DNA from 2 places in the Shewanella sp. 0m-8 genome. Region 1 is predicted to be linked to the other one. Evidence: riboswitches for the same ligand, from Rfam matches in the RefSeq annotation. Region 1 holds a riboswitch; the other holds the start of a gene.

The links. A riboswitch is a leader RNA that binds a small molecule or an ion and turns the genes downstream of it on or off. The one in region 1 is predicted to bind cobalamin.
Region 2: another riboswitch for cobalamin. It lies ahead of ACVBIO_RS12205 (TonB-dependent receptor domain-containing protein); the one in region 1 lies ahead of ACVBIO_RS11070 (ABC transporter ATP-binding protein).

The regions. Positions count from the first base shown of each region.
Region 1 covers NZ_JBRIMB010000019.1:7,795-23,210, forward strand. Annotated here, with positions in the region: gene ACVBIO_RS11030 (efflux RND transporter periplasmic adaptor subunit) at 1-399, shown strand, start outside; gene ACVBIO_RS11035 (OmpP1/FadL family transporter) at 475-1,671, shown strand; gene cobO (cob(I)yrinic acid a,c-diamide adenosyltransferase) at 1,815-2,432, opposite strand; gene ACVBIO_RS11045 (cobyric acid synthase) at 2,821-4,431, opposite strand; gene cobU (bifunctional adenosylcobinamide kinase/adenosylcobinamide-phosphate guanylyltransferase) at 4,444-4,989, opposite strand; gene ACVBIO_RS11055 (adenosylcobinamide-GDP ribazoletransferase) at 4,986-5,765, opposite strand; gene cobT (nicotinate-nucleotide--dimethylbenzimidazole phosphoribosyltransferase) at 5,871-6,899, opposite strand; gene ACVBIO_RS11065 (FecCD family ABC transporter permease) at 6,949-8,013, opposite strand; gene ACVBIO_RS11070 (ABC transporter ATP-binding protein) at 8,006-8,914, opposite strand; cobalamin riboswitch at 9,079-9,233, opposite strand; gene ACVBIO_RS11075 (histidine phosphatase family protein) at 9,498-10,118, opposite strand; gene metH (methionine synthase) at 10,406-14,188, shown strand; gene ACVBIO_RS11085 (flavin-containing monooxygenase) at 14,366-15,409, opposite strand.
Region 2 covers NZ_JBRIMB010000022.1:52,753-68,168, reverse strand. Annotated here, with positions in the region: gene ACVBIO_RS12210 (arylesterase) at 1-77, opposite strand, end outside; gene ACVBIO_RS12205 (TonB-dependent receptor domain-containing protein) at 181-2,034, opposite strand; cobalamin riboswitch at 2,160-2,366, opposite strand; gene ACVBIO_RS12200 (hypothetical protein) at 2,573-3,220, opposite strand; gene ACVBIO_RS12195 (BlaI/MecI/CopY family transcriptional regulator) at 3,568-3,945, shown strand; gene ACVBIO_RS12190 (TonB family protein) at 3,942-5,135, shown strand; gene ACVBIO_RS12185 (NADPH-dependent FMN reductase) at 5,326-5,850, opposite strand; gene ACVBIO_RS12180 (LysR family transcriptional regulator) at 6,045-6,947, shown strand; gene ACVBIO_RS12175 (cation:dicarboxylate symporter family transporter) at 7,123-9,270, shown strand; gene ACVBIO_RS12170 (pseudouridine synthase) at 9,364-10,065, opposite strand; gene pyrC (dihydroorotase) at 10,430-11,467, shown strand; gene ACVBIO_RS12160 (DUF3718 domain-containing protein) at 11,739-12,083, shown strand; gene ACVBIO_RS12155 (CLCA_X family protein) at 12,133-12,924, opposite strand; gene ppiC (peptidylprolyl isomerase PpiC) at 13,095-13,373, shown strand; gene ACVBIO_RS12145 (PQQ-dependent sugar dehydrogenase) at 13,689-14,765, opposite strand; gene ACVBIO_RS12140 (flavohemoglobin expression-modulating QEGLA motif protein) at 14,956-15,416, opposite strand, start outside.

The DNA of each region.
Region 1 (15,416 bases):
TACGACACAGGAAAAAAGTTTCTTGAAATGCGCATACCCGATCAGACTTTTCGCTATGTAGAAAAAGGCCAATTTGCTGAATTTTATGTCGATGCCTACCCAGGTGAAGTATTTCGCGCTCGCGTCCACAGCTTTACCACAGGCACAGGCGAGTCTTCTATTTCACCAATCCAAGGTCCGCAAAGTGTTAGACAACATGTTGGCGCGAATACCAGTAGTCATGGCCGTACTGTGATCCTCGAAATTTTTGAGCCAGAAGGCAAGGTTATCCCTATTGGTGCAACGGGTTCAGCCTGGATTGCAGCAAATAAACCACATCCATTCTTCAGCTTCATTGATGTCATTGGCGCCGCAACGGTCCGTCTTCACTCTTACAAGTCTTACTTAAACGCGATGTAAATTTGCTGGCTCGCCTCTAACCGGAGGCGAGTCACTTTTACCTCAAATTTTGCTGACAATTTATTAAGGTTATCCATGAATACCAAAATCACAGTTCCGTTAGTTGTTTCACTGCTGATTGCCCACAATGCAATGGCGGGCGCTTACATGTTCCCTGAGCTGGGTGGAGTTAATGTGAGTACTGCGGGCGCTGGTGCCCAAGCTCTGGCTGAAGGCGCCGAAACCGCTTTTGCAAACTCAGCAGCAATGACAAAACTTACAGGGTCCACCTTGGCATTTAATGTACAAGGTATGGCGTCTGATATTCAGTACACCGACACCGGATCCGATGGCATATTTTCTGGCGGAGAGCCAACGACTCAAGCTGGAACAGCCATGCCTGCAGGAGCCATGTATTATGTAGCCCCTATTAATGACCAGTGGAGCGCAGGTATTGCGTTAGTATCAACTGGCGGATCAGTGATTGATTATGGCGCTGACTTTTCAGGCGCACTGTTATTACAAAATGCCAAACTCATTACCACACAGCTAAACCCAAGTGTCGCTTACAAGATTAATGAGCAATTATCACTCGGAGTTGGGCTTGTCGCTGAATACGGCAAACTAGAACAAAGTTTTGCAGGAACAGATAAGTTTCAAACCGAAGCGACCGGCAGTGATGTGGACTTTGGTTATACACTCAGTGCCTTCTATGAGTTTAACGATAATAACCGACTCGGTTTTTCATATCGCTCTGAAATTGAACACGATATGGATGGCAATTTAACCATCGCTCATCAAGGACTAGACTCGTCCGTTGGCATTATTATGCCAGCCAATGCATCCTTGAGTGGTTATCACAGTCTCACCGACAACGCGGCTTTGCTATGGAGCTTAGGTTGGACACAATTTAGCACTGTCGAGACCACCAATATTGCACTGGACTCTCGGGTTATCGAGATCCAAAGACAGTGGGATGACACAGTAACTGCGAGTATAGGTGGCTATTATCGACTCAATGATAAATGGCGACTAGAAGGCGGCGTATCTTACGAGTCAACACCACAAGATGATCCCACAATGCAGTATCCAGATGTGCCAACCGGTGAGCTTTGGAAGTATGCCATTGGTGCAACTTATGAGATGAACCAACAATGGCGCATAAATGTGTACTATGAATTTATTGATGCCGGTACACCCAGTATTGAATTTCAATTAGCGAATTCAACACTTAGAGGAGACTACTCTGCAGCGATCCATTTCTTTGGTGTGATGACAAACTATCGCTTCTAATATCAGCTCTAACTAATGGCTAATCCGTCAAACTTTCTCAGCCCATGAGCATACGCACTTTTCACCCAAAAACCGCTGAAGGCTCATGTGATTGGGTGAGAAAGCGCAGACAATAACGCCACAAAAAAGAAAGCGAAGAAAGATCAGTAATCGAAGCCTGGCTGGGCTTTAATCCCTGCCTCGAACGCGTGTTTTACAACTTGCACCTCGCTCACCGTATCGGCCAGCTCGATTATCGCCCGGTGACAGGCTCTGCCCGTGACGATGACATGCTGCATTGGCGGGCGATTCTTTAGCGCTTCAATAACTCGTTCTACCTCTAGGTAGTGATAGCTCACCATGTAGGTCAGTTCATCTAGCATGACTAAATCAATGCTTTCATCTTGCAGTAACTTCTCGGTGGCTTCCCAAGCTTTAACAGCGGCTGCGGTGTCTTTTTCTCGATCTTGGGTCTCCCAGGTAAAGTCTGTGCCCATCACGTGAAACTCTACGCCAGCGCCTTCAAGTAAAGTTCGCTCGCCACAATCCCAGTTACCTTTAATAAACTGCACGACCGCCGCTTTTTTACCATGACCGACTGAGCGGGCTACGGTGCCAAAACCAGAAGTCGATTTACCTTTGCCATTACCGGTTAATACCAACAAGATGCCTTTCTCTTCTTGGGCGCGAGCGATCTTAGCATCTACGCCCTCTTTAATTCGCTGCTGACGCGCTTTATGACGCTCTGCTTTTATCGTATCCGCTGACTTATTATCTTCCATATTATGTTCCTATTTTATCCCTTAAATACCGATCTATTTTTGCTGGATTATTTTACATACTTCAATTAAGCACCACTGTGAAATCGTCAGTTTTTGCAACCAATCACCCCATACTCATGAGTTACCAAGAAACCTAAGCAAACCCAGCATTGGCGAGGCTTTTAGCAAGTTAAATTATAGTGACTGTACATCATATCTTGTATGTTTAGTTTGCACGCAATTAACGTTTAAGTTTCAGTCAAAAAGACGACTTTTATAGCACTCAGTGATTTTCGTGCTTTAACAGCCTATAAATACATTTAGCGCTTCTTAGCAAAAATACCCAGCACTGATATAAGCGTTAGTTCTGATGTTAGCCCTAACATTAGGGCTAACATTAGGGCTAACATCAGTTGGGATCCCAGATCTGAACGAGGCGATCAAGATCTAAATGCTGCTCGAGCATATCAGCCAATCTATCGAGTTGTTGCTCACGCACCTGATTAACATCGACCACTTCGGCGTCTTGCATCCCCGCCCATTTTAAAATCAGCTGGCATGCCTGCGGAGAATCAAATAGGCCGTGTACGTAGCTGCCTAAAATATTGCCATCGCTCGATAACATGCCATCAGCTTCGGTCGCTGCTGTTGCTTGCTGCTCGCTAGATGCTTTAACCGTTAAACTTATTGGTTGAGTTAATGGCAAAAGCGTTCTAGAGCGGCCGCAGTGGATCTCATAACCCTCTAGCGGTGCAGTTTCGCCTAACAAGCTCAAATAACCTTCAACCTGCTGCAATACTTTGTTATTGGTTAATTCAGTCACTATTGGCAGTAGACCTAAGCCTTCACTGGACCCGGGGCTATCTTCAATGCCACTTGGGTCGTCGATCAATTGACCTAACATTTGATAACCACCGCAAATACCCAATACCTTGCCGCCATAGCGCAAGTGCTTATCTATCGCACTGTCCCAGCCTTGATCTCGAATAAACTCGAGATCGGCGCGCACGTTTTTACTGCCCGGAATAATAATCAAATCCGCAGCAGGGAGTGATTGCAAGCTGTTCAGTCTGCTCGCTTCAGCCTGTGTCTGCATCGACACGTAATTAAAGTCGATCTGCGGATTAAGCCTTAAGGGATCAAAATCGGTGTGATTACTAATGCGCGGCAATACCAAAACTAACACCTTAAGCTTGGTTTCACTGCTTTTTTCAGGCGCGGCAATCAATGCATCTTCGGCGTCGAGGTGCAGGTCGTGCAAGTAAGGTAATACGCCAAGCACAGGCTTGTTGGTGTAGTTTTCTAACCAGTCTAGGCCGCCTTGCAATAGGCTTACATCACCACGAAAACGGTTGATCACAAAGCCTTTCACTCGCGCCTGCTCAGATTCACTCAGTAGCGCCAAAGTGCCAACCAAGTGGGCAAATACGCCGCCTTTATCGATATCAGCGATGATAATGACTGGGCAGTTCACCTCTTCGGCAAAGCCCATATTGGCAATATCGCCTTCACGCAGATTAATCTCGGCAGGGCTGCCCGCGCCCTCTACCAGCAGCATCTCGTAACCGGCGGTTAAGCGCTGATAAGACTCAAGCACTGCCGCCATAGCCTTAACGCGGTAACCCTCGGCATTTTTACCAAAGTAGTCCTCAGCTTCCATCTGCATTAACGCTTTTCCATGCACGATGACTTGCGAGCCAGTGTCTGAGCTAGGTTTTAACAAAATCGGATTAAAATCGATTTTCGGCTCTAAATGACAAGCGATTGCTTGCAGCGCCTGAGCACGGCCTATTTCACCGCCATCAATGGTTACCGCACTGTTAAGCGCCATGTTTTGCGGCTTAAACGGCGCAACCTTTACGCCTTGCCTAACGAACAGTCGGCATAGACCTGCTACTAACGTGCTTTTACCTGCATCGGAAGTAGTGCCCTGCACCATCAGCACTTTGGCTTTATTTTTATCAAACTGTGTCTTATCTAGCTCAGCCTTATATAACTCAGTGTTATTTATTGTTGCCATGAGATTGTTTTTTTAACCTTTCAAATTAAACGGTAAGCCTGCTGTCACCAAAGTCACCCTGTCTGCAATCGCAGCAATATCTTGATGCAGCCAGCCCGCTTCATCGACAAAACGGCGGTTAATCTCGCCGAGCGGCACGATGCCGCAACCGACCTCATTACTGACCAAAATCACGCTGCCTGGCAGCATAGTCAAAGTGTGCAAAAATTCCGCCTTCACCTGTAGCCAGTCGTCCCCAGGCTTTAATAAATGATTGGTCAACCATAAGGTTAAACAGTCCACTAAGATGATGCTATTTTCAGATGCATGATCCTTTAAGCCAGCACTTAACTTGAGGGGACATTCGATAGTGCGCCATGGAATGGTATCTGACTCACGCTGAGTTTGATGATGAGAAATACGCTCATCCATTTCAGTGTCTAACGCCTGCGCCGTTGCAAAGTACAAGCAATCTATTGCCTGCTGTTTCTTACTCTGCTCGGCTAAAAATTGTTTTACTTGCGACTCAGCAAAGCCACTTTTACCACTACGGGCGCCGCCTAATACCAGATGGATCACCAGCTAACTCCTAAGATGAGTAACAATAGATAACAAGCCAGTTCACTACCTTGCTGCGCTGCGCCTAAGGTGTCGCCGGTATAGCCGCCGATCTGCTTTCTGAATAGTCTTACAAAGCCAAATCGCACCAGAAAAAGCCCCACGATTAAAATGAGCGCAGGAAAAACACCGACTAACAACAGTGCCAATACGCCAGTTGCTAACAATATCGATAACTCATTAATGCCTTGCTGCTGGGCTAGGGGCTTGCTCTTACTGGTGTCAGAGTCACTGACATATTGCTCAGAAAAGATAAAACTCGCGGCCACAATGCGGCTTAGACAATGCCCGACTATCAATGCCAAACTGACACTGCGGGGGTCAAACAGCGCAAGCTCTGTCAGCAGTTGCCATTTAAGCAATAATGCTAACACCAAAGCCAACGCGCCATAACTACCCAGACGTGAGTCTTTCATGATGTTAAGTTTGGCCTCTACCGTCCAGCCACCACCTAGGCCATCAGCCGTATCGGCAAGACCATCTTCATGAAAGCCCCCTGTCACTATCACGCTGGTTATCATGGCAAACACAATTGCAACAGATGGCGATACCCAGTGCAGCATTAAGCTGTAAACCAGCGCACTAATTACGCCCACCAGCAGACCTATCAAGCCGAAGTATCGACTGGCTTTATTCAGCTTATCTGCGTCAACCTCAATCCATTTCGGCATCGGAATACGCGTAAAAAAGCCCATCGCGATAAAAAATAGATTCAGTTGTTTTTGCCAAGCTTGCATGTAAATCTCCGATTTCAGGTCCTAGGTCCTACAAAAGAGGCTAACTGTAACGCCCTAGTACCTAGCTTTTTCTTTTCCTAGAACCTAGCCCCTTCTTTTCTAAAACTAAATCTCTATGCCTGCATCTTCAAAGCTGGCCATTTCGTTATAGAAGTTGGTCGCCGCTTGAATAAGCGGTAACGCCAATGCAGCGCCCGTGCCTTCACCGAGCTTCATACCGAGCTTTAACAGAGGCTTAGCTTGCAAAAACTCTAGCATTAAAAAGTGACCTTTCTCATCTGACTGATGGGCAAAAATCATGTAGTCACGCACGTTAGGGTTAATTTTTACCGCCACAAGTGCTGCTGCACTAGCAATAAAACCATCAACAACAATCAGCATATTACGTTCTGCTGCAGCCAGCATTGCACCTGTCATCTGCACAATTTCAAAGCCGCCGAGACAAGCCAGTACCTGCATAGGCTCGTCAAGCTCGCTATGATGCACAAGCAGTGCTTGCTCGACTAACATCTTCTTACGCTTAAAGGTCGCCGCGTCGATCCCTGTACCTCGGCCGACACAATCTTCAGCCTTCATGCCTGTTAGTGCCGCCATAATCGCAGCAGCAGACGAGGTATTACCTATGCCCATCTCACCAAGCGCTATCAAATTACAACCATTTTGATGGTGGAACTCGACTCGCTCTGTCGCCATCTTAAAGCCTTGCTTAACCGCACCGAGCGTCATCGCCGCGCGCTTATGAATAGGGCCAGTACCTGAGCCTAAACGTTGGTTAATCACACCCTCTAGGTTTTCAATCGGCTTTAAGATCCCGCAATCAATTACCTCTAAGTCAAAACCCACCTGGCGAGTAAACACGTTAATTGCCGCGCCGCCTTGCATAAAGTTAATCACCATTTGCGTGGTGACTTCACTGGGCGCAATTGACACGCCCGATTCAGCAATACCATGGTCTGCAGCAAACACCATCATCTTAGGGTGCTTAATCTGCGGCTTGTCTTTACCTAATACGTGGGCAATCTGTAACGCTAAGGTTTCTAAATCTCCCAAGGCGCCAAGGGGCTTAGTTTTAGTATCTATTTTTTGCTGAATCTCAGCATCGAACTCAGTATTTATTGGTTTTATATCAAACATGTATAGTCCCCTAGACCACTCAACTTAGGTGCTTACTCAACATTAATTGTTAAATACGTTTGGCACGACGGCCGCCTAAAATAAACAAAAAGAAAATACTGCCCATCACCGAGGTAATAATCCCCACTGGCAGCTCTTGATAACTCAATAAGGTTCGCGCTAATACATCGACCCAAACCATAAATAATCCACCGACTAACGCTGTTAACAGCAATGGGAATCGCCCCGGAAACAGTAAACGCACGGTATGCGGTACCATCAAGCCTATAAAGCCGATGCCACCGCAATTAGCCACTAAAATAGCAGTGATAAGTGAGCAGATAAGCAGCATAGATAAACGTAAGCGACCCACATTGATCCCTAAAGTATGAGCCGTTTCATCACCCGCCTGCATAGCGACAATTTGACGCTTATTCAACAAGATAACCAGCAATGAAATCAGCACGACTAAAGCTGGCAGCCACAAGCCTTGCCAGCTGGCTTTAGCAAAGCTGCCTAAGGTCCAAAACAGTACCGATGCAGCAGCTTGTGGACTGGAAAAGTACAACATCAAACTGGCGAGTGCGCCAAACATAAACGAGGTTGCCACGCCAGAAAGCAACATGCGCTCAACCTGGGTGCTTAGGTTACGGCCACATAAGCTCAATACCAGCAATACCGATAAGCTGGCACCGATAAATGCGCCAACCGGCAGACTGAGCCAAAGCATGCTTTGGCTAAAGAGGGTTAACGCCACTACAGCGCCAAAAGAGGCGCCCGATGAGATCCCAAATAGATAAGGATCTGCCAGCGGATTTCGCGTCACAGTTTGCAGCACACTGCCCGCTATCGACAGTCCAGCCCCAGCAATAAATGCTAATAAGACTCGCGGTAAACGTAGCTCCCAAATAATGCGCTCTTTTACGCCAACAGGATCGCCGATACTAAACAGCTTGTGGCTAAACACATTTAGCACATCTAAGGTACTAATACTGGCAGCACCAAAACTGGTGGCAGCAAATGGGGTGATTAGCGCCACCAAAGTGAGTATAAGCAGAACGAGATGCTCAGTTCGGCGACGACAATTAATGGCTAACGGCAGACTCGCGATTGAGGCCTTACTCACCTTAAACATCTGTACCTCTCGCTTTTATTTGAACGAAAGCTTCAGCTTGAACTGACGCCTTTATATCCGCGGCGGTTTTCTCACCACTTGCCGACACGCCCTCGTAACCATAGAAATAACTGATAAGTGGATTGCCATGTTGAGGGTGCGGCCTGATTTCACAGCACACATCAAACACCTTGGCGATACGTTGCTCAGTGAGTACCATTTTGGGTGTTCCACTGGCTATAGCGCAGCCGTTATCTAGCAGCAAAAGCTCATCACACAGCGCACTGGCAAGGTTAAGGTCATGAATAGAGGTGATGACTGTGATGTTGAGGCTGCGTAGCAGCTCCAAGGTTTGGATCTGATAACGAATATCTAAGTGATTTGTCGGTTCATCGAGAATAAGCAGTTTAGGGCGCTGCACTATGGCGCGAGCGATCAATGCCCGCTGCTTCTCTCCGCCCGATAAGCTCTCATAAGCTTGATTGGCTTTATCTTCAAGACCCACTTTTCCAAGCGCCTGTGCAACCACAACGCGATCGCTGCGGCTAGTAAAATCAAAGGCACTTTTATGAGGCGTTAAACCAAGAGCAATTAGTTGCGCTGTAGTCATTTCAAAATGATGGGGCGTGTCTTGCAGTACCACGGCGATTTGCTGGGCAAAAGCTTTAGCCGATAGCGCGCTAATATCTTGGCCGAATAAATTAATGCTGCCGCTGCTAGGCTTAATAAAGCGATATAAGCAGCGAAGTAAACTGGATTTACCCGCGCCATTAGGGCCAATAATGCCCAGCATTTTGCCTTCAGCTAAGCTAAACTCAATTGCCGATAAAATCGCTTTACCGTCTAAGTGCCAACTTAAATCTTTAACCGCTAGCACGGTTTTAATTTGCTGCTGTGATTTCGAATTAGCCATTGTTGCCATTCAACCATTCATAGAAAAAACTGGCATCTAGCAAGCAAGTGTCCAAGCAAGAGTCTAATAACCCAGTATCGAGTTTCATTTATTGTCTCCCTCGAGTCGCCCGCACGAGTTTATGTGTATATGGATACACTTTTTAATTATCAACACGTACTGAATGATACGTAATGAACAACATAAGTTAGGCAGGTATCTGACTTGGAAGCGCAGCCCTATGGCTAACCTTCCCTACAGTTGCGGGTACAGTCCGGACTAAGCGGCGAATAACTGCCAGCCTCCGGTTCCCTTTATGCTGTTAAGCACCTAACTTTCATTTTGTTTGACTTATTATTAGCTTAGTCGCGCTGATACTAACGAGACTATCCCAGCGACAATCCCCGTGAGTATTAAGCACTAACCTTAATGCAGACAGTAGCACTCAAGTAAGATAACGCCGCAGTTTAGCATCATACCAGCAAGGCTGATATCACCTTTGTTTTATAAATAAAACCAAGATTGACGGGCTAAAGCCCGACCTACGATAAAAAGGTTCTAGGCTCTAGGTCCTAGGTCCTAGGTCCTAGGTTCTAGGTCCTTCTTTAAACTTCTACCGCCAATTTAGGCTCATGAACTGCTTATTATCATTGTGCAGCACATCAATCGCTACCGTGGCCGCGTAAGGCAATTTAAGCGAGGTGTAAAAACCCGCACACTGACTGACGTTCAGAGCTTTACTCATTAAATGACGTATTACGCCACCGTGAGTCACCACTAATACCGTCTTTCCTTGATGCAGCTTGAGCATCGCCTGCCAGGCTTTATCGATACGCGCCTCAAAATCTTGCATAGACTCGCCATGAGGCGGCGATAGCAACCAAGGGTTTTTCCAGTAGTTATCAAGCGCTGAACCACAAGTTTGATAAAGCGCGTCGAAGGTTTGCCCGTCCCAATCGCCGAAGTTCAGCTCTTTAAAACCGGCTTCAATAGAAAAGTCTAAATCATGCTCACGAGCCAATTGCTCTGCGATGTTGGCGCAGCGCTGAAGCGGTGAACTAATCACACTATTAACGGTAAAATCGACTGACAAATCGGTTAAGCATAAGGCGGAAAATGCCTTTTTCATCTGCAACTGACCAAGCTCAGTTAACGCAACATCAACTTGGCCGCGTAAAATATTGCCACCATCGCATTCGCCGTGCCGAAGTAAAATCACCTTAGTGGTTTGCATTATACCTGTTGACCTTCATTATTTATCAGCAACTTAGTTAAAATTCATTGGCTTTTAATGCTGAAAAAGTATCATGCTTTAGCACTTGCACTTTTTATCGCCTCTCACGTATTATGGACGTCTATACGTATAAATGTCCAAACAAAATAAAAGGTCACTCATAATAAACGACCTTAACTGAAAATAACGGACATGATTTACACCAGATCTAGGTAAGTTAAGTATTCAGAGACTTATTTTGCTTGGTATTACAAGAATAACGATTTGCGAACTGGTAGGAATTATCTATGGCAACCTGTACCCCAACACATGCCTTGAGCGCAGTAGCACATACTCAAGACTCTGCCGACAAGGTTTTAGCAGTACTTACCCAAAAGCTTCAAGATGGGATCCTTATCCTCGACGGTGCGATGGGCACCATGATCCAAGATCGCAAATTTGAAGAACATGACTTTCGTGGTGAACAGTTCAAAGACTGGCATTGTGATGTAAAGGGCAACAACGATATGTTGGTGCTCACCCAAGCCGATGCTATCAAGCAGATCCACAAAGACTACCTGTTAGCTGGCTCTGACATCATCGAAACCAATACCTTTAACGCTACGCGTATCGCCATGGCCGATTACGACATGCAGGAGCATTCAGCTGCGATCAACTTAGCGGGTGCACGCATTGCACGCGAAGCGGCCAATGAAGTTGAAGCAGAGACGGGTCGCCAATGTTACGTTGCAGGGGTACTTGGCCCAACGAACCGAACCTGCTCAATTAGCCCCGATGTGAATGACCCAGGCTACCGTAACGTGAGTTTTGATCAGCTGGTTGAAGCCTACGTCGAGTCAATCAACGCGCTAATTGCAGGCGGCTGCGACATCATCATGGTCGAAACCATTTTTGATACGCTAAATGCCAAAGCCGCACTGTTTGCGATTGAAACGGTATATGACACCCAAGGTTTCCGCTTACCGATTATGATCTCTGGCACCATTACCGATGCCTCTGGCCGTACCTTAACCGGACAAACCACCGAAGCATTCTATAACTCACTGCGCCATGTTAAGCCTCTGTCTATTGGTCTTAACTGCGCCCTTGGGCCAAAAGAGCTGCGCCCTTATGTTGAAGAGTTATCGAAAATCTCTGAGTGCTTTGTCTCGGCGCACCCCAATGCAGGCCTACCTAACGAGTTTGGTGGCTATGATGAAACGCCCGAGCAGATGGCCAACATTATTGAAGAGTGGGCAGCTGACGGCTTCTTAAACATCATTGGTGGTTGCTGTGGTAGTACGCCTGAGCATATTCGCGCTATCCGTGAAGCGGTTATTAAGCACCCGGCCCGCGTACTGCCCGACATCCCAGTTGCATGTCGTCTATCAGGGCTTGAGCCGCTGACCATTGATAAAAATTCGCTATTTTTAAACGTCGGCGAACGTACTAACGTAACCGGATCGGCTAAGTTTTTACGCCTGATCAAAACTGGCGAATATGAAGAAGCGCTGTCGGTTGCCCGTGAGCAAGTTGAAAGCGGCGCACAGATCATCGATATCAACATGGATGAAGGCATGCTCGATGGCGTTGAGATGATGCACAAATTCCTCAACCTTATCGCCTCTGAGCCTGATATCTCGCGCGTACCGATTATGATCGACTCCTCTAAGTGGGAAGTGATTGAAGCGGGCCTTAAATGCATCCAAGGTAAAGGCATCGTTAACTCTATCTCGCTTAAAGAGGGTGAAGAAAAATTCATCGAGCAAGCAACCTTAGTTAAACGCTACGGCGCTGCGGCAATTATCATGGCGTTCGATGAACAGGGCCAAGCCGACACCAAAGCACGTAAAATCGAGATTTGTACCCGCGCCTATAACGTGCTGGTTGATAAAGTCGGTTTTCCGCCAGAAGACATTATCTTTGATCCCAATATCTTTGCCATCGCCACCGGTATTGAAGAGCACGATAACTACGCGGTCGACTTTATCGAAGCCACCGCCGAGATAAAACGCACCCTACCTCATGCGATGATCTCTGGCGGCGTGTCGAACGTGTCGTTCTCGTTTCGTGGTAACAACCCGGTGCGTGAAGCGATTCACGCGGTGTTCCTGTATCACGCGATTCAAGCTGGCATGGACATGGGTATTGTCAACGCCGGTCAGCTAGCCATTTACGATGATATCGACACCGAATTAAAAGAGCGAGTTGAGGCAATCGTACAGAACTTACCTTGCAGCGCTGTCGATAAAAATGGGGAGCCGACTAACAACACTGAACTCTTGTTAGAGGTTGCGGAAAAATTTCGCGGCGATGGCAGCCAAACCGTTAAGAAAGAAGATTTAGAGTGGCGCACTAAGCCGATAAATGAGCGTTTAGCCCATGCGCTGGTTAAAGGTATTACCGACTTTATTGATGCAGATACTGAAGAAGCACGCCAGCAGGCCACTCGCCCATTAGATGTGATTGAAGGGCCATTGATGGATGGGATGAACATTGTTGGTGACCTGTTTGGCTCTGGCAAAATGTTCCTACCGCAAGTGGTAAAATCTGCGCGCGTAATGAAAAAAGCCGTTGCCTATTTAAACCCTTATATTGAGCTTGAAAAAGTCCCAGGCCAGTCTAACGGTAAAATTTTAATGGTTACCGTTAAGGGGGATGTGCACGATATCGGTAAGAACATCGTTGGTGTGGTACTGGCTTGTAACGGCTATGAAGTGATTGATTTAGGCGTGATGGTGCCGGTGGAGAAAATTATCGAAGTCGCCAAGGCTGAAAATGTCGATATTATCGGCATGTCAGGGCTTATCACGCCAAGCCTTGATGAGATGGTGCATAACGTTAAGAGTTTCCACAAAGCCGGCTTAACGATTCCGTCAATCATTGGCGGTGCGACTTGCTCAAAAATTCATACCGCTGTGAAGATTGCGCCGCACGCACCAACGGGGGCCATCTACATTGCTGATGCCTCGCGCGCCGTGCCTATGGTGTCAAAGCTGATTAACAACGACACTCGCCAAGCAACTATCAATGCAGCTTATGAAGAATACGATATGATGCGCGAAAAGCGTCTATCGCAAACCAAACGTAAAATCATCACATCTATAGAAGCTGCGCGTGAAAACCGCTGCCAGCACGACTGGGCAAACTACACTCCATTTGTGCCTAACGTACTGGGTCGCCAGGTATTTGATGATTATCCGCTAGAGGATTTGGTTGAACGTATCGACTGGACGCCATTTTTCCGCAGTTGGGAGCTACACGGTCACTTCCCACGTATTTTAGATGATGAAGTGGTGGGTGTTGAGGCGCGTAAATTATTCGCTGATGGTAAAGCCATGCTGGATAAAATAATCAGTGAAAAGTGGCTTACCGCCAAAGCAGTTATCGGCCTGTTCCCTGCCAATACCGTTAACCATGACGATATTGAGCTTTACTCTGCCGATGGGACGGATGAATCTCGCGAGCAACCACTCATCACCCTGCACCACCTGCGGATGCAGATTGAGCGCGTCGGTAACGACAACTTCTGCTTAGCTGATTTTGTTGCGCCAAAAGACTCAGGGGTTGCCGATTATATGGGGGGCTTTGCGGTAACAGCAGGCCATGGCATCGACGAGCATGTGGCGCGCTTTGAAGCCGACCATGATGACTACAGCGCCATTATGCTTAAATGCTTAGCAGACCGTTTAGCCGAGGCCTTTGCCGAGCGTATGCATGAGCGTGTACGTAAAGAGTTTTGGGGTTATGCCAGCGATGAAGTACTCGATAATGAAGCGCTTATTCGTGAAAAGTACAAAGGTATTCGCCCTGCACCAGGATACCCTGCTTGCCCTGACCACACAGAAAAAGGTCTGCTTTGGGATTTATTAAAGCCAGATGAAACCATTGGCCTTAACATCACTGAAAGTTATGCCATGTTCCCAACGGCTGCTGTTTCGGGTTGGTACTTTGCCCATCCTAAATCCCGCTACTTTGGCGTCACCAATATTGGCCGCGATCAGGTAGAAGATTACGCAGCACGTAAAGGTATGAGCATTGAAGAAACGGAAAGATGGTTAGCCCCTGTGCTTGACTATGATCCAGAGTAAAGAGCCAGCCTTGAGCGGAAAAACAAACTTGTTTGTTAGGTGGCCGTAGGCCTAAAACTAACAGCCATAAGAGTCCTCAACACGCTTGTACCAAGCGTGCAGGGGCGAAGAAAGAGTAAGATGGAATTCAAGTATTGTCCTACTGATAACCCTATCAGTGGGACTTTGCTATTACGTTTACTTACTTTCCTGAATATGAGTCATCAGGTATTTAGCATCTTTCCAAACACCGCCGAGTGTTGCAGAGCCGCGGGTATACAACCAAGGCAGACCAATAAAATACAATCCATCAACGTCTTTACTCACGCCGCGATAATTACTCGGGTAGTTCATCTCATCAAAAGAGATATCTTCAATCCAAAAGAAATTGGGTTTAAAACCGGTAGCCCAAATAATGTTTTTGATACTGCTGATACTGCCTTTTTGAAACTTGATACTACTTGCATCAGCTGACAATGTTTTGCCCATATGAATCACATTTTCTTTTGCCAGAAGAGATTTCACATCAGTACCGATAACAGGCTGCCCGCCCTTACTCAACCATTTGCCTATTTTGCTAAAACGGTTAACCGATAAAAAGCCAATATGAGTAAACCACCACCATAGCGTTTTACCTAAAAATGACTGCGGAATAGCGGTGATTTTATCTGTACCAGAGAAGTGCACTTTGCGCCCAGTATCGGCAATTTCTGATAAAATTTGTACGCCAGAATCACCCGCTCCAACCACTAAACAGTCACCCTCTTGTAGCTGTGCTGGGTTTTTGTAGTTTTCACTGTGTAATTGAGTAATATCTTCTGCGATATTGACATGGCAAGGCGGCGTATAGGGAGTATGAAAAGGGCCGGTGGCGATAATGAGTTGTTTGGCTTGATAGCTGGCGGTGTCACTGGTGATCTCAAAAATACCATCGACTTTCTTTACCGAAGTAATTCTTTGATTGAATTCAATAGGTATCGAAAACCTCTCGGCATAACTCTTTAAGTAATCTGCCACTTCATATTTATTGGGGTAATACCCTTTAGGGAACGGAAATGGCATCCCTGGTAGGTGGTTATATTCAGTCGGAGTAAACAACTTTAGAGAATCCCAGCGCTTTAACCAAGGCGCACCAATATGTTCGTTGGCATCTAAAATCAAGTAATCTTGATTATGCTTAGACAAGTTATAGGCCATAGACAGTCCAGACTGACCCGCGCCAATAATGATAAATTCTTTCATGAGCTCC
Region 2 (15,416 bases), on a different contig from region 1:
GAGCAAGCTTGCAATAACAGCAGTGCGCAACTAACGAGCAATAGGACAATAGGGCGACGCTTAAATAATGGTTTCATCAATAACTTTTAACTTGAGACTGTAGCCAAAAAATAACATAAAAAAAGCCAGACACAAGGTCTGACTTAAGTACGCATATCATTTTAAATATGTCACAAAAAACTAGAATGCTTGATAGCTAACACTCAAAAATAGCTCTCTACCAGGGCTAAAGTAGTTTTGAGCGGAGATAATCTCTGCGTCAAAGATGTTGTTCGCTTTTAAACGTAAGCTCCAAGCATCATCGAGCTGATAACCCACACTTAAATCAACTTTATGATAGGCATCCAAAAACGCATCATAACCAGCATAACGCTTACCTTGATAATGGTAGTTAGCCAAGAGATCAAAACGTTGCCAGCTATAGCTCAGCATATAGTTAAACTCATTCTCGCTACGGCCAACAAGCTGCTCACCTGTTTGTTTATTCTCAGCATCCAGATAGGTATAACCCAGTTGGTGCTCAAGGCTCAATAACTGGAAATTAGCAGACAGTTCGATACCGCTGATCTCAGCTTCATTGATATTCGCAGGCTTCCAGATATCCCAACCATAATCGTCTTTCTCACCCGTAGGGGCCCAAGCAATCAGATTATCGATAGTATTTTTAAATACACTGATATAAGCACGCACATCTTTAGCATTAAAATGCAGCGTTAGATCATAACTCTCAGCGGTTTCTGAGAGCAACTCTGCGTTACCAGAACCTGGCCAGTACAGGTCGTTAAAGGTTGGCACTTTAAAGGCCGTACCCGTTGTCGCGGCCAAACTCCATTGAGCATTAAACTGATATGCGAGACTAGCGTTATATGAAACTTCGCTGTCGATATTTTCCACATCATCATAACGCACCGCAACTTCAGCCAGTATATTGCTCCACTGCTTTTGCACTAAGGCGTAGACACCTAAGATATCTCGCTCATCTTGGGCATAATCGCCCTTAACAGACTCATTTGACCAATCGACACCGCCCGTCAGGGTCAAGTCGCTTGCCGCTAGGTATTGGTTACTCCAATTGACCTGATCGCGTTTGGTTTCAAACTCAGATATTGGCACACTGATATCGTTACCACGAAAGTTCTCGTTTGAATCGCGAGACTGGCTTAAGGCTAATTTGCTGGTAAATCGGTCATTACTGTATTGCGTAGCAAGATCCCAAAAGTAATTATCATAGTCTGACTCATCTGCCGAACCTGAGGCATAGATATCGTCGTACTGAGTGTTACCTTTATCGTATTGTCCGGTCCAAAGTGCTTGCCAGTTTTGATTAATTTGCTGAGAGCCGTTTACTGAAAGCGCGTTGCGCTTATAACCATCATCATCATTTTCAACCTCTGCGCCGTTATATACATCATAACCTTCTGATTGCTCATGGTTAACGCTCAGTGTTGTACTACCATCGCCATGGGTCATACCTGCGCCAAATGAGCCGCGAATATATTCATTGCTGCCATATTCAGCACCCGCAAACCATTCACCGCCCTTGAGTTGGCGAGTAAAAATCTGAATGACGCCGCCAATAGCATCACTGCCCCACACAGACGCTCGAGGTCCTTTTAGGACTTCGATTCGCTCAATATTTTCAGGTGATAAACTGTTAAAGCTAACTGTACCTAATGTGGCAGAGCCGACTTTAACGCCATCGATTAGGACTAATACATGGTTGGAGTTACTGCCGCGAATACTGACAGATGTTGCCTGACCCGCACCGCCATTGCGCGATACACTAACACCCGGAAGTGTTTCTAATACGTCAGCCACAGACTTTGGATTAAGACGCGCTATCTCTTCACGTTCAATGGTATTAATGACGGTTAGCTGCTGATCGGCGCTTCTATCAAAACGAGAACCGGTTACGGTAATCGTTTCATCAACATTTGCTAAGTGAGATGCGACTTCTTCGGCCGAAACTGAAAAGGCTGATAAGCTAACAAGACTACTGACTAGTAGTGCGATTTTTGATGGTTGTGTTCCCATTTACCTTTTTACTCCTAAAGGAAAACGGGGCAAATACGTCACGGTGACACGACCCATAAATGAAAAAAATCACTCGTTTATTGGTTCGTTTAATTGCCGCATTTCGAGATCTGCCCGCCGAAATCATCGAAATCACTTTGCTGGCCGGTCTCCGGACTTAGGTTCTGTATTAACGTATTAATACCCGAATACAAGCTTTCAACACCTATCCATTAAGGCGCACTTGTCTCTCACCATTCACCGTTGCGGGGGCAGTGTCAGAATTTAACTGACTTCCCGATTATCCCTAAGTTACAGCCGTAACCTGAGGCACCAATAAAGTTGACTAAATATCGTTATAAGTTTTTGTTACTCAAAAGTGAACAAATATCACTATCAAGAGTGCCGCGCATTATAGACGTCTATACGGTTAAATGTCTAACTTAACACCACTTAAAACCCGTATTTAAGCCGAGGAATATTCACCTTGTACCTAGCGATCTAATGTTTCACATTAATATCAGCAACATATAATTATCACATTGAGTCTACCAAGCCTTTAATACAAGCTCAGAGGGGTAATACTAGATAAAAACTCTTGCTGATTTTGCGCTTTGATGGGAGGATTTTCTTTGCTAAATGCGTCACCACGAATCGATTTATGAATTAAATACAGATCCAGTTTCCCCCTGATAGCGGTGTAATGGCCAATCTCTCCTAGAGTTTGCACCTCATCATAAGCAATACCTGCTACCGACTTAATATGAGAGTTGGGCATCTTAGTGCAGCCGATAATCGCGCTTGCAGCTTCATGGCCGTTGAGTGGCTCACTTTGCAAGGTTTCAAACACCGTTTCCCCTTGGCAACTGTCGAAGTATACCTCTGCCATAGTCTCTAAAAATTTTTGTGGGCTCACATCTTCAGCGATCCCTTTAAACCCTTGCACACACAGCATAGATGACCAGGTTTGTAACGCTTGAGAAGCGGGAACAAACTCAGCAGAGAACATCGTCTCTTGTTGATTTGAATAAGCGAGTTTCCAGTCTAACGGCAAACTAAAATTAAATGTTTGACTAAAAATCGCTAGTTGCTTGGGAGTTTTATCGACGTGCGCTGTAACCGCTTCATCACTTAAACCGTATGATGGAAAAGCTAGAAATATTACACATAACAGGCCTGCTGCCATGCGCGGAGATAATGACGTCATACCTTTACAATCCTTGTTGGGGGTACTTTTATGAACAGATATTCTATCTGTGCATCTGTCAAAGTGGTACTTAAAAAGTCATTAAATTGAATCCGCATAAATGCACAGTCATCTTCAATGGCTATCACCTCCGCCCTTCCATATTTAACAATAGCTTATATACCGACAGCTAATCTAGAACAAAAAAAACACCAAAAAGTACTTGCGCAATACAATTACATTTGTAATCTTAAATATACATTACAGCTGTAATCGTAAAGAACATTCAGCAAAGGATGACTTTGAAAGAGGCCGACTTTGAAAGAGAGCAACTATGAAAAAGGTTTTACTATGAAAGAGGTTTTACTATGAAAGAAATCAGTAATGCCGAGCTGTGTGTGCTCAATATCCTTTGGCAATCATCGCCAATGAGTGCTAACGATGTCATCAGTGAATTATCTCGCAGCAATGACTGGCACGAAAAAACGGTCAAGACGCTACTTAACCGCCTAGTAAAAAAACAAGCCATTGGCTTTGACAAGCAGGGCCGCTCATATCTTTACTTCCCTCTCATCGAACAGAGTGAATACCAGCTTAAAGAGAGTGAGTCTTTCATCGAGCGCTTATTCTCTGGTCGCGTCGCTCCCTTAGTGGCCGGTTTTGCCAAGCAAAACAAGCTCAGCGCCGAAGACGTGGCCGAATTACAACAACTGATTGATACCTGGCAAAAGGACAACAAATCATGATGCTATGGATGGCACAGCAAACCCTGTTACTTACTCTTGTTTGTGGTGGTTTACTCATAAGCCACCGCTTTTTACAGCAGCGATTGGGGGCACGTAAAACCTACCAGCTATGGTTAGCAGTTCCCGCTTTACTGATAAGCTCTGCGTTAATCGCAAGCATGCCCAACACTCTTGCTGCAGCCCAGGCAGAACAATTCGCTCACTATAGTGTTATCGCTAGCAAAGCTATGGCTACAGTTCAAACCAGCGATTACGCCAAGATTGCGCTGTCGATATGGTTAGTTGGCATTGCGGCTATGGTGACTCTGCTCAGCCTACAAGCGATAGCTTTAACTCGCATATTAAGCACTGCGACTAGAGTCCATCACACTGGCGCCAACTTACCGACCTATAGCCACCCCGGTGTGCAATCACCTATGCTCGTCGGGGTCAATAACCCGAAAATCATACTGCCCTCTAATTTTATTCAGCTTAACGCCGATGAGCAGCAATCGATTATCGCCCATGAGCAATACCACCACCAGCGCCGAGATCTGCTCAGTAATTTATTGGCCTACAGCGCACTCAGCCTGTTCTGGTTTAATCCTATTTGTTGGCTCGCTTATCGACGCTTTAGAGATGATCAAGAGTTAGCCTGTGACGCCTTTGTCACTCAATCATTGAATAAACAACAAAAGATCTGCTATAGCCAAGTGCTGTTAGCCTACTCCCAGCAAGCTCATCACGGCCTGCTACACACACATTATGGAAATAAAAACATACTCAAGGAGCGTATTATGCAAATGAAGACATTTCAACAAGGTCAGAGCGGTTTTGCCATTATCGGTTTGACTATCGCATTAGGGATCAGTGGCTTGCTGCTCAATCAGCAGGTGCAGGCCGGCGATCACAACCATGACGCTGTTCACCCAACAATCCGTATCGAGCCTAAGTATCCTATTGAGGCAGCTAACGCTCACCAAAGTGGTTTTGTTGTCTTACAGTTTGATATCAGCCCAAGTGGTGCGGTTAGCAATGTCAGCGTTGTTAAGTCATCACCTGAAGGGGTATTTGATAGCTCTGCGACAACTGCACTTAAGCAGTGGCAGTACAGTGAAAGCAGTAAAGGCCTTAAACAGGCAAAGGTACAGCTCGACTTTATGATTGATCCACCAGCGACTGACGTTGAGCGCATCAAAGTTACGCCTTAAACAAGCGGTTATCACTTAAACGAGCTCTGATAAAGAATCTCGCGATATACATGTGATGTGATGTGATAAAAAATAGCTAAACCGATAAAAGCGCCAGCAGCTGGCGCTTTTATCGGTTAAAAAATAATGATATCAATAGGTCACACCTCAACCCTTGTTTATTTAAACCTTAGCTTATTTAAACTTTAACTTATTTCAATAAAACGACCGCTTCTTTCAACGCCGCTACAAGTTCAGGATTTCTCAACACTTGCGTTTCCATATCGAAGTTATCAAAAAAGCTTGGCACTGAGAGCGTTGCCCTGACATCTGCAGCAAAGTATGGCGCAGATCCTGAAGCTGCAGCTAATACGCTTGATGCACCGCCCGGCCCCGGAGAGGTAGCAAGTAATAGCATTGGCTTGTTTTGAAACACTTTCATGTCGATACGTGATGTCCAGTCAAACAGGTTTTTATAAGCGGCAGTGTATGAACCATTATGCTCAGCAAAAGAGATAATAATGGCGTCGGCTTCACCAATCTTGGCAAAAAACTGCTGCGCCAGCTCTGGGTGACCAAGCTCTTCTTCTCGGTCCTGACTAAAAAGTGGCATCTCATAATCGTTAATATCAAGAATTTCAACCTCAGCTCCCTGCACTAATGATGCTGCATAGGTTGCAAGTTGCTTGTTGATTGACTTAGTGCTGCTGCTAGCTGCAAAGGCTAATAGTTTCATAATAGGACTCTCATATTCAGTGACTGCAGTTAACTCTGCAAATTGCGTTGGGTTCAAGTACCGTGCTCACAATTAAGCAAAGGTTAAGTTTAGAACGACAACTCGATGTAGAGCAGTGTATATTGATGACAAATAAAGATTAATAACCTCAAAAGATATTTACTATTTCCATATGGCTTTTAATTAAGGGGGATATGACTATAAATAAACTATTTGATGGAATTGTAATATTTGTCCAAGTCGTAAAAAGTGCTGGCTTCTCAGCCGCGGCAGAGGCTTTAGGTCACTCTACCTCTTATGTGAGTAAAGAGGTCAATAAGCTTGAAGCTCGACTTGGGGTCAGGCTACTCAATAGAACCACCCGCTCTATCGGCTTAACACCCGAGGGAGAGGCTTACTATCAGCAGTGCTTACAGTTAATAATTGATGCCGAACAGGCGGTGGGCTTGGTCACTCAACACGATGTCAGCCCCCGCGGTGTACTTAAATTAAGTTGCCCGGTCGGCTTTGCGCAAAACTACCTTAAGCCCATTATTTCTGAATACCTGCAGCGATACCCCAATGTAAGTTTAGACTTAGATTTAAGCGATAAACGCACCGATGTGATTGCCGACGGTTATGATTTAGCCATTAGAGCATCAGCACACCTTGAAGAGTCGAGCCTTATTTGCCGCAAACTTTATAGCTGCAAAGCCTACACTGTGGCGTCGAAAGCGTATATTTCACGCCACGGAAAACCCCACCATCCCAGAGAATTAGAAACACACTACGGCATCTGCTACTCCAATCATAAGCAGCCAAGCCGCTGGGATTATATTGATCATGACGGCAAACATTTTGTCGTTGATATTCGCCCAAAAATACTCTGCAACAATGGTGATATGCAGCTGGATATGGCACTGGCGGGTCATGGTATCACTCGTTTACCGAGTTTCTATATGCGAGATGCGCTTGAAAGTGATCAGTTAGAGATTTTATTTGAACACTTGCCTAATTCCGATATCGATGTTTTTGTCGTTTACCCGAGCCGTAAACACTTATCGCCTAAAGTCAGGGCATTTATCGACTTAGCGGCTAAACACTTAACCCGCTGCTAATGTTAACCTTTATGCCCAAATTTTAAATTTATTACTTTAAAGTAAACCAATACCGAACTTATAATAAATAACATTTCCCAGTCACAGTTAACGCTTCTTTTTAACTGTGCTAAAAATCTTTCCACTGGGATCTCAAACTACTTAGGTGATGTGCGTGCTAAAGAAAGCTCTTGCAATGTCCAGCTCAACCCAGATGTTAGTGGCCATGTTTGTTGGTTTTGCCGTGGGGCTGTTTTTCGGGGAATCCATCGCTTGGATGGCGACCATAGGCACAGGGGTGATCTTGCTGATGCAGATGACGGTACTGCCCTATATCGTTGTGTCACTCGTTGGCGGTATTGGTAAACTGCAAAAAAATACAGCCAAACTTATTTTTAGCCGCGCCGGTCTTATCATGTTGCTGCTTTGGCTATTAGCGATTGTAATGATTGCTTTAATGCCGCTGTCTTTCCCTGTTATCGAATCGGCCTCCTTCTTTAGTACCAGCAGCATTGAACCTGTTACACCAATCGATTATTTCAAGCTGTATATTCCCTCTAACCCCTTTGAGTCCATGGCTGATGGTTATGTACCTGCCATGGTGGTATTTAGCATCGCTATGGGGCTTGCGCTTATCGGCATGCAAGGCGAGCATAAACAGCAAATACTGACCTTTATGCATACCAGCTCAGAAATTTTTTCGCGCATTACTCAAGGTCTAGTGAAAATTCTACCTATCGGTATTTTTGCTATGTCGGCCTCGGCAGCAGGCACCATGGGAGTCGATGAGTTTGCCAGTATGCAGGTTTACCTTATCAGCTACTTTGTGCTGTGTTTGCTACTCACATTTTGGGTATTGCCCTGGATTGTAGCTTCGTTGACGCCCATTACCTTTGCTCAAGCACTGCGCATTTCTAAATCCAGCCTAGTCACCGCTTTTGCTACCGGTAACATCTTCATCGTAATCCCGGTGATTGTTGAAGAGTGTAAGCAGGTGATGCGCGAGCACGACGACTTATGCGAAGACGGCGCCACCTTGATTGAAATTTTGGTGCCTATCGCCTTTACCTTCCCTAATATCGGTAAGCTCACCGTTATTATGTTTATCTATTTTGCAGGTTGGTTTAATGGTACTCCTGTTGATATTACCAGTATCCCTTCGCTTTCTATCAGTGGGCTATTAGCGCTATTTGGCAGTGTCTATGTGGCCATTCCGTTTATGCTCGACTTAGTTAAACTCCCAACTGATCTATTCCAGTTATTTGTCATGTCTGGCTTTATCACAGGTAAATTTAATTCTATTGCGGCGGTAATGAACCTGTTTGCACTCACCTTATTAACGGCATCGCTGTTTCAAAAATCACTCAAAATACGCCCACCGCAACTATTGAAGATGAGTTTAGGCATTGGTATCAGTGTGTTTGCAACCTTATTAGTTTGCCGTGTCGGCATGGGGATGTTTATTCATAGCCCAGAGATCACCAGTGGCGTTATCGCCAACATGCAGGTGGCCGATAAAGTACCGACCAAAGTAAAAAAACAGTTCCCGATTGTAGGCCAAACTCCCGCAACCCCCATCCGAGGGGTACAAGCGATTCGAGATGCGGGCACCCTCAGAGTGGGTTATATCCCAAGTAACGTGCCCTTTAGTTATTACAACAATGCTGGACACTTAGTCGGGTTTGATACCGCTATGGCGACGAAACTTGCAGAAGACTTAAAGGTGAAAATTGAATTTATTCCCTTTAAAAAAGACCAACTGGTCGCCTCTCTAAAAGCGGGGTTTTTTGATATTGCCATGTCAGGCCTTGCCATGGACATCGAGCAGATGGATGCCTTAAGTTACGCTAACCCAGTGCTTGAGCTTAACCTTGCTATAGCGACTAAAGACTATTTGGTGAACGACTTTAAGAGTAACGAAAAAATTAAACAGATGCAGGGCATGACCATAGCTTATGTTGAACATAGCGATGCTATCGAAGAGGCTAGGCGTTTCGCCCCCAACCTCAAGTTTGTAAAAATTGAAGGCTACAAAGACTTCTTTAGGCAGAAAAAACACAAATATGATGCGGTAGTGATCAGTGCCCAGGCAGGCTCAGCCTGGACCTTGTTCTTCCCGGGCTACGGTATTGCACTGCTGGAAAATAAAACACATTATCCTGTGGCGTACGCGGTCGCACAATATAACCAGTCGCTGCTCAACTACATCAATAATTGGCAGCGCTTACGTAAAGTTGATGGTACCCAAGCAGCTATTTACGATTATTGGATGCTAGGTAAAGGCGCTAAAAAAGTAGAGCCGCGTTGGTCAATCATTCACAATGTACTGCACTGGACAGACTAATCACTAAATGAGGCTGGTGCCCAGTGAGCTTGAGTTTAAGTTTAAGTTTAAGTTTGAGCCAAGTGGTTACTTAGCAGACTATTGCTTTAAGGGCTATGTCGGCGTTGGCGTCGACAATTGCTTAACTTCAACCTCGCTCAGATAGCGCCACAGCCCCAGCTCAACATCGAGTTTAAGCTCGCCTATCTGCTCACGATGCAAGCCGTTGACGCGATTCCCCACAGCGGCAAACATCCGCTTCACCTGATGATACTTGCCCTCGGTAATGGTAAGTAACACCTCTTTAGGCGTGACAATCTCAAGCTTCGCTGGGAGTGTTAGCGCCTTTTCATTTTGCAATTGCACACCCTGTTTAAACTTTTCAGCAACGTCTTCGGCAACTGGGTCTCTTAAGGTCACTCGGTAGGTCTTTTCACACTGTTTGTCGGGTCTGATAATATCAAACGACCAACGACCGTCATCGGTCAGTAGCACTAAGCCTGTCGTGTCGGCATCAAGCCTACCTACAATGTGTAAATCTTCCACTCTTTCGAGCTTAATACAGTTAAACAGGCTTGGATAATCGCCATCAACATTCGAGCTTAGCGTATGCATAGGTTTATGCAGCATGATGTAACGCGATGGCCGCGCCACTAATCTGCCCCCTTGATAGCGGATCTCATTGCTTTCATGTACCTGAAAAGCCACATCCGTGATGGTCTCGCCATTGACGCTAATTTCAGCGCGCTCAATACAATCGCTAGCCTGAGCACGACTGAGATCGGTACTTTTACAGATAAATTTGTCTAAACGCATGTTACTTAGTTATCACCCAATATTTTTACTGTACTTTTTTACAATACGACTCACCGTACTAGCCCCTGTATTAGCGCAAAGAGGACTCATTGTACTAGCCCCAGCATTAGCGCCGAGACGACTTACTGTAGTTAGCCCCTGTATTAGCCCCAGTATTAGCTCCAAGAGGACTTACAGCACCCCAATACTAAGCTGGATTATCGCAAGCAGCCAAAATTGCACAAGCGCTCATTTTAAAATGGTCAGTATTTATCGACTCTTATAGAGGTTCAGCTATTAAGCGGCCGCGATTTCAGGCACAATACCGGCCTAAGAAAAGGCTGAAAAAGCCAGTTACTTTGTCGTAAACGCTTAGGAACCCCAAATGACGCAGATCACCCTACTTACCCCTGACGATTGGCACCTACATTTTCGCGATGGCGATATGTTACAAGAAACGGTTCCCGCAACAGCGCGCCTGTTTCAACGTGCGATTGTTATGCCTAACCTTTTACCACCTGTCACCGATGCGAAGATGGTAACTGAGTATCGTGAACGTATTTTGGCTGCGCGCCCAGCAGGTTCGACTTTTGAACCGCTTATGACCATCTTCTTGACCAACAACACCACAGAGCAAGACATCATTGATGCTAAAGCTGCCGGCGTTGTTGCTGCAAAGCTTTACCCTGCAGGTGCAACCACCAATTCAGACGCGGCTGTCAAAACGCTTGATGCGCTGTTCCCTGTATTTGAAGCCATGGCTAAACACGGTATGTTGCTATTGGTACACGGTGAAGTCACTGAATCGCATATCGATATTTTCGACCGTGAAGCCATATTTATTGAGCGCTACCTTGCCCGCATCGTTGCCTCTTTCCCAAGCCTAAAAGTGGTATTTGAGCACATCACCACTAAAGATGCGGCTGACTTTGTTATGTCAGCAGCGGACAATGTGGCGGCAACGATTACCCCGCAGCATTTATTACTTAACCGTAATGACTTGCTTGTAGGTGGCGTTCGCCCACATAACTTCTGCTTGCCAGTTCTTAAGCGCAGCACCCACCAAGAAGCGCTTCGCGCTGCGGTTGCAACAGGCTCAAGTAAGTTCTTCTTAGGCACCGACTCCGCGCCGCACGAGAAGCACCGCAAAGAATCAGCTTGTGGCTGCGCCGGTTGTTATAGCGCGTGGAGTGCATTAGAGCTATATGCACAGGTCTTTGATGACTTAGGTGCACTAGATAAACTTGAAGGCTTTGCCAGTAAGCATGGCCCTGACTTCTATGGCCTCGCTCGCAACACTAGCACGGTGACGCTAGTGAAAGAGAAATGGACGGTTCCGAGCGAAATCATCTTGCCTAACGGTAATCCAATCGTGCCATTCTTCGCCGGTGAAGAAGTTAACTGGAAAGTGAAGAACGCTTAACAAGCATTCCCGCCTTCACTTTTATTAAGATTGAAAAGCTCGCTTATTGCGGGCTTTTTTGTTTTTAAAGTCTCGTTATGTCGCCAAATGTATGCATATTTGCGCCACATACACATGTTGTTACCTGCAGACATCAACTGAATTGAGAATAAGATAAAGATACACTTGTATACAAAGTTAACACATCATTTATCATCAGCTTGCGTTTAAATAGCTCCATGCAAACGCATAACTTAAAGTCTTTTTAAGTCCCCCACGCAAGGAGCAACCGATGAAGAAAATGATTACATTAACCGCGATTATACTGACCTCAATCACTTTTAATGCATCAGCCGCAATGGAACCTAATTTAGAGAAAACACTCATCGCAGTCTGTAAAACAGGCTTAAATAACAACCTCTTTTTGTATAACAGAACCATGCAGGAACATAAAATCAACAAGCGCAGAGTGTTTCCAAAACTCGTGTGTAACGGTCAGAGTTTCCATCAATTCGCACTATCTAATGGCGCTAACAAAATTGCCGCTAAAATTGCCCCCAATAGCTTAGGTACAACAACGATTACCGATATCGCAATGACGCCCCCACAAGACGCAAACTACTCAGTCACGTTTTAACACCATTAAGCTAACGAAAAGCCACCAGCTTTTCGTTAGTTTCTCTGATTTAAGATGACTGCGACTCTCGCCCTATCGCATCACCTAAAGGCTCAAAATAAGCGATGAGCGCATTAAAAATCTGCGCTCTATGCTCAATACTTGGGTAACCTCCAGCATCAAATAAGGACGACGTTAAGGTTTCATCAACCAAGTAAGGGTTACAAATCTCTTGATAAGACTCAATGCAGCTCTCAAAGGCCCGCGCCATTAACTCGGTTGGCCGCGAAAAATACTGAGTACCGTACTGCTTATCGAGCACAATTGCCCGACTAACATAGTCATGGCCATCGTTGCCATTATCAGAAAGCATCGTCACCTCAAATACCCGCTCTAAACGCTGATTCAGTGGATGCTTTATCGGTTTAACATTGGCTATCCAGCTGTGGCTAGCAAAGGAGATCCCCCGTGGTGACGTATGGTAGGATTTTGGCGCAATATAATGGTCAAACGCATGCCAGAATTCATGGGCAAGCGCCCCAGCTCCTGCATTTTTGGCCAGTGCTAACTCACACCGGTGCGGCGCATAATGGGCCTGTACGCCTTTTTGACCACCACTACCAAAAGCGAGGTTTAAGGTTTCGCGCAGGCCGATTGCTTTAGGAGGGAGTTTTAAGATAAACGCCAAATCTGCTAACGAATCAAAAATCAGGTTAGCCGCTTTATCCCGCTCCTCGTTTTCAACCCACTTACCAAGGCGAATATGACCAAGACCGAATACCTGTTTGATATCAACAAAACTCACTTGCTCATCGAACCGATAATCTGGACCTATACGTTTATAACTGCGGCTTTTTAACACTTATCGATTCCCAGCTGAGACTGTTATGTGACTTTAAGGCCATCATTATAGAGCAACCAATAACGACACACGAATGCGTATATCAGCGTCACTTTAGCTTAACGCTAGCCTAAGACACGCCATAAACGATATAATCTCGCCCATTAGTTTCAAATTATATAGGCCTTAAGATGGCGCGCACTGCAGCCGCATTACACATTTTGGTGAAACACCAAACACTTGCCGAAGATATTATTAAGCAGCTCAATAAAGGGGCTAAGTTTGACGTACTAGCCAAGAAGCACTCAACCTGCCCATCGGGTAAGAAAGGCGGTAGCTTAGGCGAATTTAAGAAAGGCCAGATGGTGCCGCAATTTGATAAGGTTTGTTTTACTGGCGAGTTAATCACTCCACACTTGGTTAAGACCAAGTTCGGTTGGCATGTGATAAAAGTGTTGTACAGAACATAAATCAACCAAGTTACTGGCAATGATCACGTAACTAAAGTGTTGTACAGAACTTAAGGTTAGAGCATAGGCCCTAGAACCTAGGACGCTTCGCTGCGAGGACGGGCTTCGCCCTGCTAGGAAAAGCACAAGCTTGACGGGCTAAAGCCCGACCTACAACAGCCACCGCTTTTCCGACTTTCCTAGGACCTAGGACCTTTCTTAGCTTTTCAACCCGTTCCGTAAGTGACGCAGTCACGTACGCAAGACCGCAGGCCGTCCGCCTTAGCTTTTCCGACTTTTCTAGGACCTAGGACCTTTCTTAGCTTTTCCTAGCACCTATCTTTTAAGCTTATAAATATTACCGCTATCGGTACTAAAATAAATATCACCCAGAGGTGAGACTTCAATATCTCTGATCCGCTCACCAAGCTCTGACATTATTCGCTGCTCTGCAATAGCCTCATCAGCATCATTAATGCTAATCACATTGATGTGAGTTAGCTTCAATGCGCCAGCAAGCAGTTTACCCTTTAACGGCGGAAATTTATCGCCTCGATAAAGCACTAAACTACCGGGTGCGATAGAGGGGATATACACCTTAACTGGTGGTTCAACCCCTTCTTTTAATTTACCGTCGCCAACACTAAGCGGCCCCCAATACTCTTTACCGTGTGAGGTTATCGGCCAGCCATAATTTGCGCCCTTTTTAATAAGGTTAAGCTCATCGCCGCCGCGGGGTCCATGCTCAATTGACCACAGATTTTGGCTATCAGCATCAAAGAATAAGCCTTGTGGATTACGGTGGCCGTAGCTCCAGATCTCATCAAGCACCGTTGCATTATCGATAAATGGGTTATCACTTGGCACTGTGCCATCGGGGCTTAGGCGTAAGATAGCACCAGCATGAGTTGTTGTGTTCTGGCCGTTATCGCGTACACCGCGATCGCCAATGGAAAAGTAAATACTGTTATTATCAAAGGTAATTCGGCTACCAAAGTGCCTGCCGGTATCTGAGCGGGAGTTTGATACAAACACATCTTGCCAGGCAGACAATTTTCCGTCTTTATATATCGCACTTGCTAGTGTGGTGGCGCCCTCACCTTGAATATCTTTACTGTAAGTAAAGTAAATTTTATTCGCTTCGAAAGGAGAGAGTGCGATATCAAGCAGACCACCCTGACCTTCTGCCCAAACATTGGCAGGCTCAAGCAAGGTCTTATGCAGCCCTGTTTTAAGGTCCAACTGTTTAATCGCCCCATCTCTTTGGGTAACGAGCATAGTGTTAGCATCAATGTAAGCCAAGCCCCACGGAGTGCCCAGTCCACTAGCAACCTTTTCAACCTCAAATGCCTGAGGGCTAGTTACCGCGACAAGCGTTAACATCAACGCGCTTATTCGTTGGCATATTTTCATCGTCATCCCTTCCTTTGGTCATTTGATGTTATACCAAACCATAACGCTTTATGAGGCTGTAGAGAATAGTTTTAGCAATAAACTCAAACGGTCTGCCAGGTACAACTTACTTATAAATGGTACCGAATAGGCAATAAAAAACGCCCTGTTACGTGAGTAACAAGGCGCTTTATTAACACTCTAGCTTGTATTAGCGGATTGCCGATATAAGGTAGTCGATCACGGCTGTTTCAGGTGTCGATTTATGCTTAAGCTCAAATAACGGGATTGGACGCTCTAACATATTACGCTCAACCATTTCGTTGATAATCGGTAAATCAAGCGTACCTGCTTTACCTGCTAGTAAATTATCTAACGACGTGGTTTTGCTTAAGTTAACGATATCTCTAAAGCCTTTTAAGTAAAGGAAATCTTTAGTTAATCCACCGCCACGGTAAACACGTGTGGTTAAGGTAAAGGCTTGCTCAGTTGTTTGACCATATTCACGCTTAAGCGTTTCAAAGGTCATCGAGAAATCACGCTGCTCTAACATCAGATTCACCGCAATAACTCGCAATGCCAAGATCTTAAGGCGATTTAAGGTCAAGTTGCCCGAGCAATACTCACTGTAAATTGCCACACCTTCTTGAGTATGGGTGTTACCCACAAGCC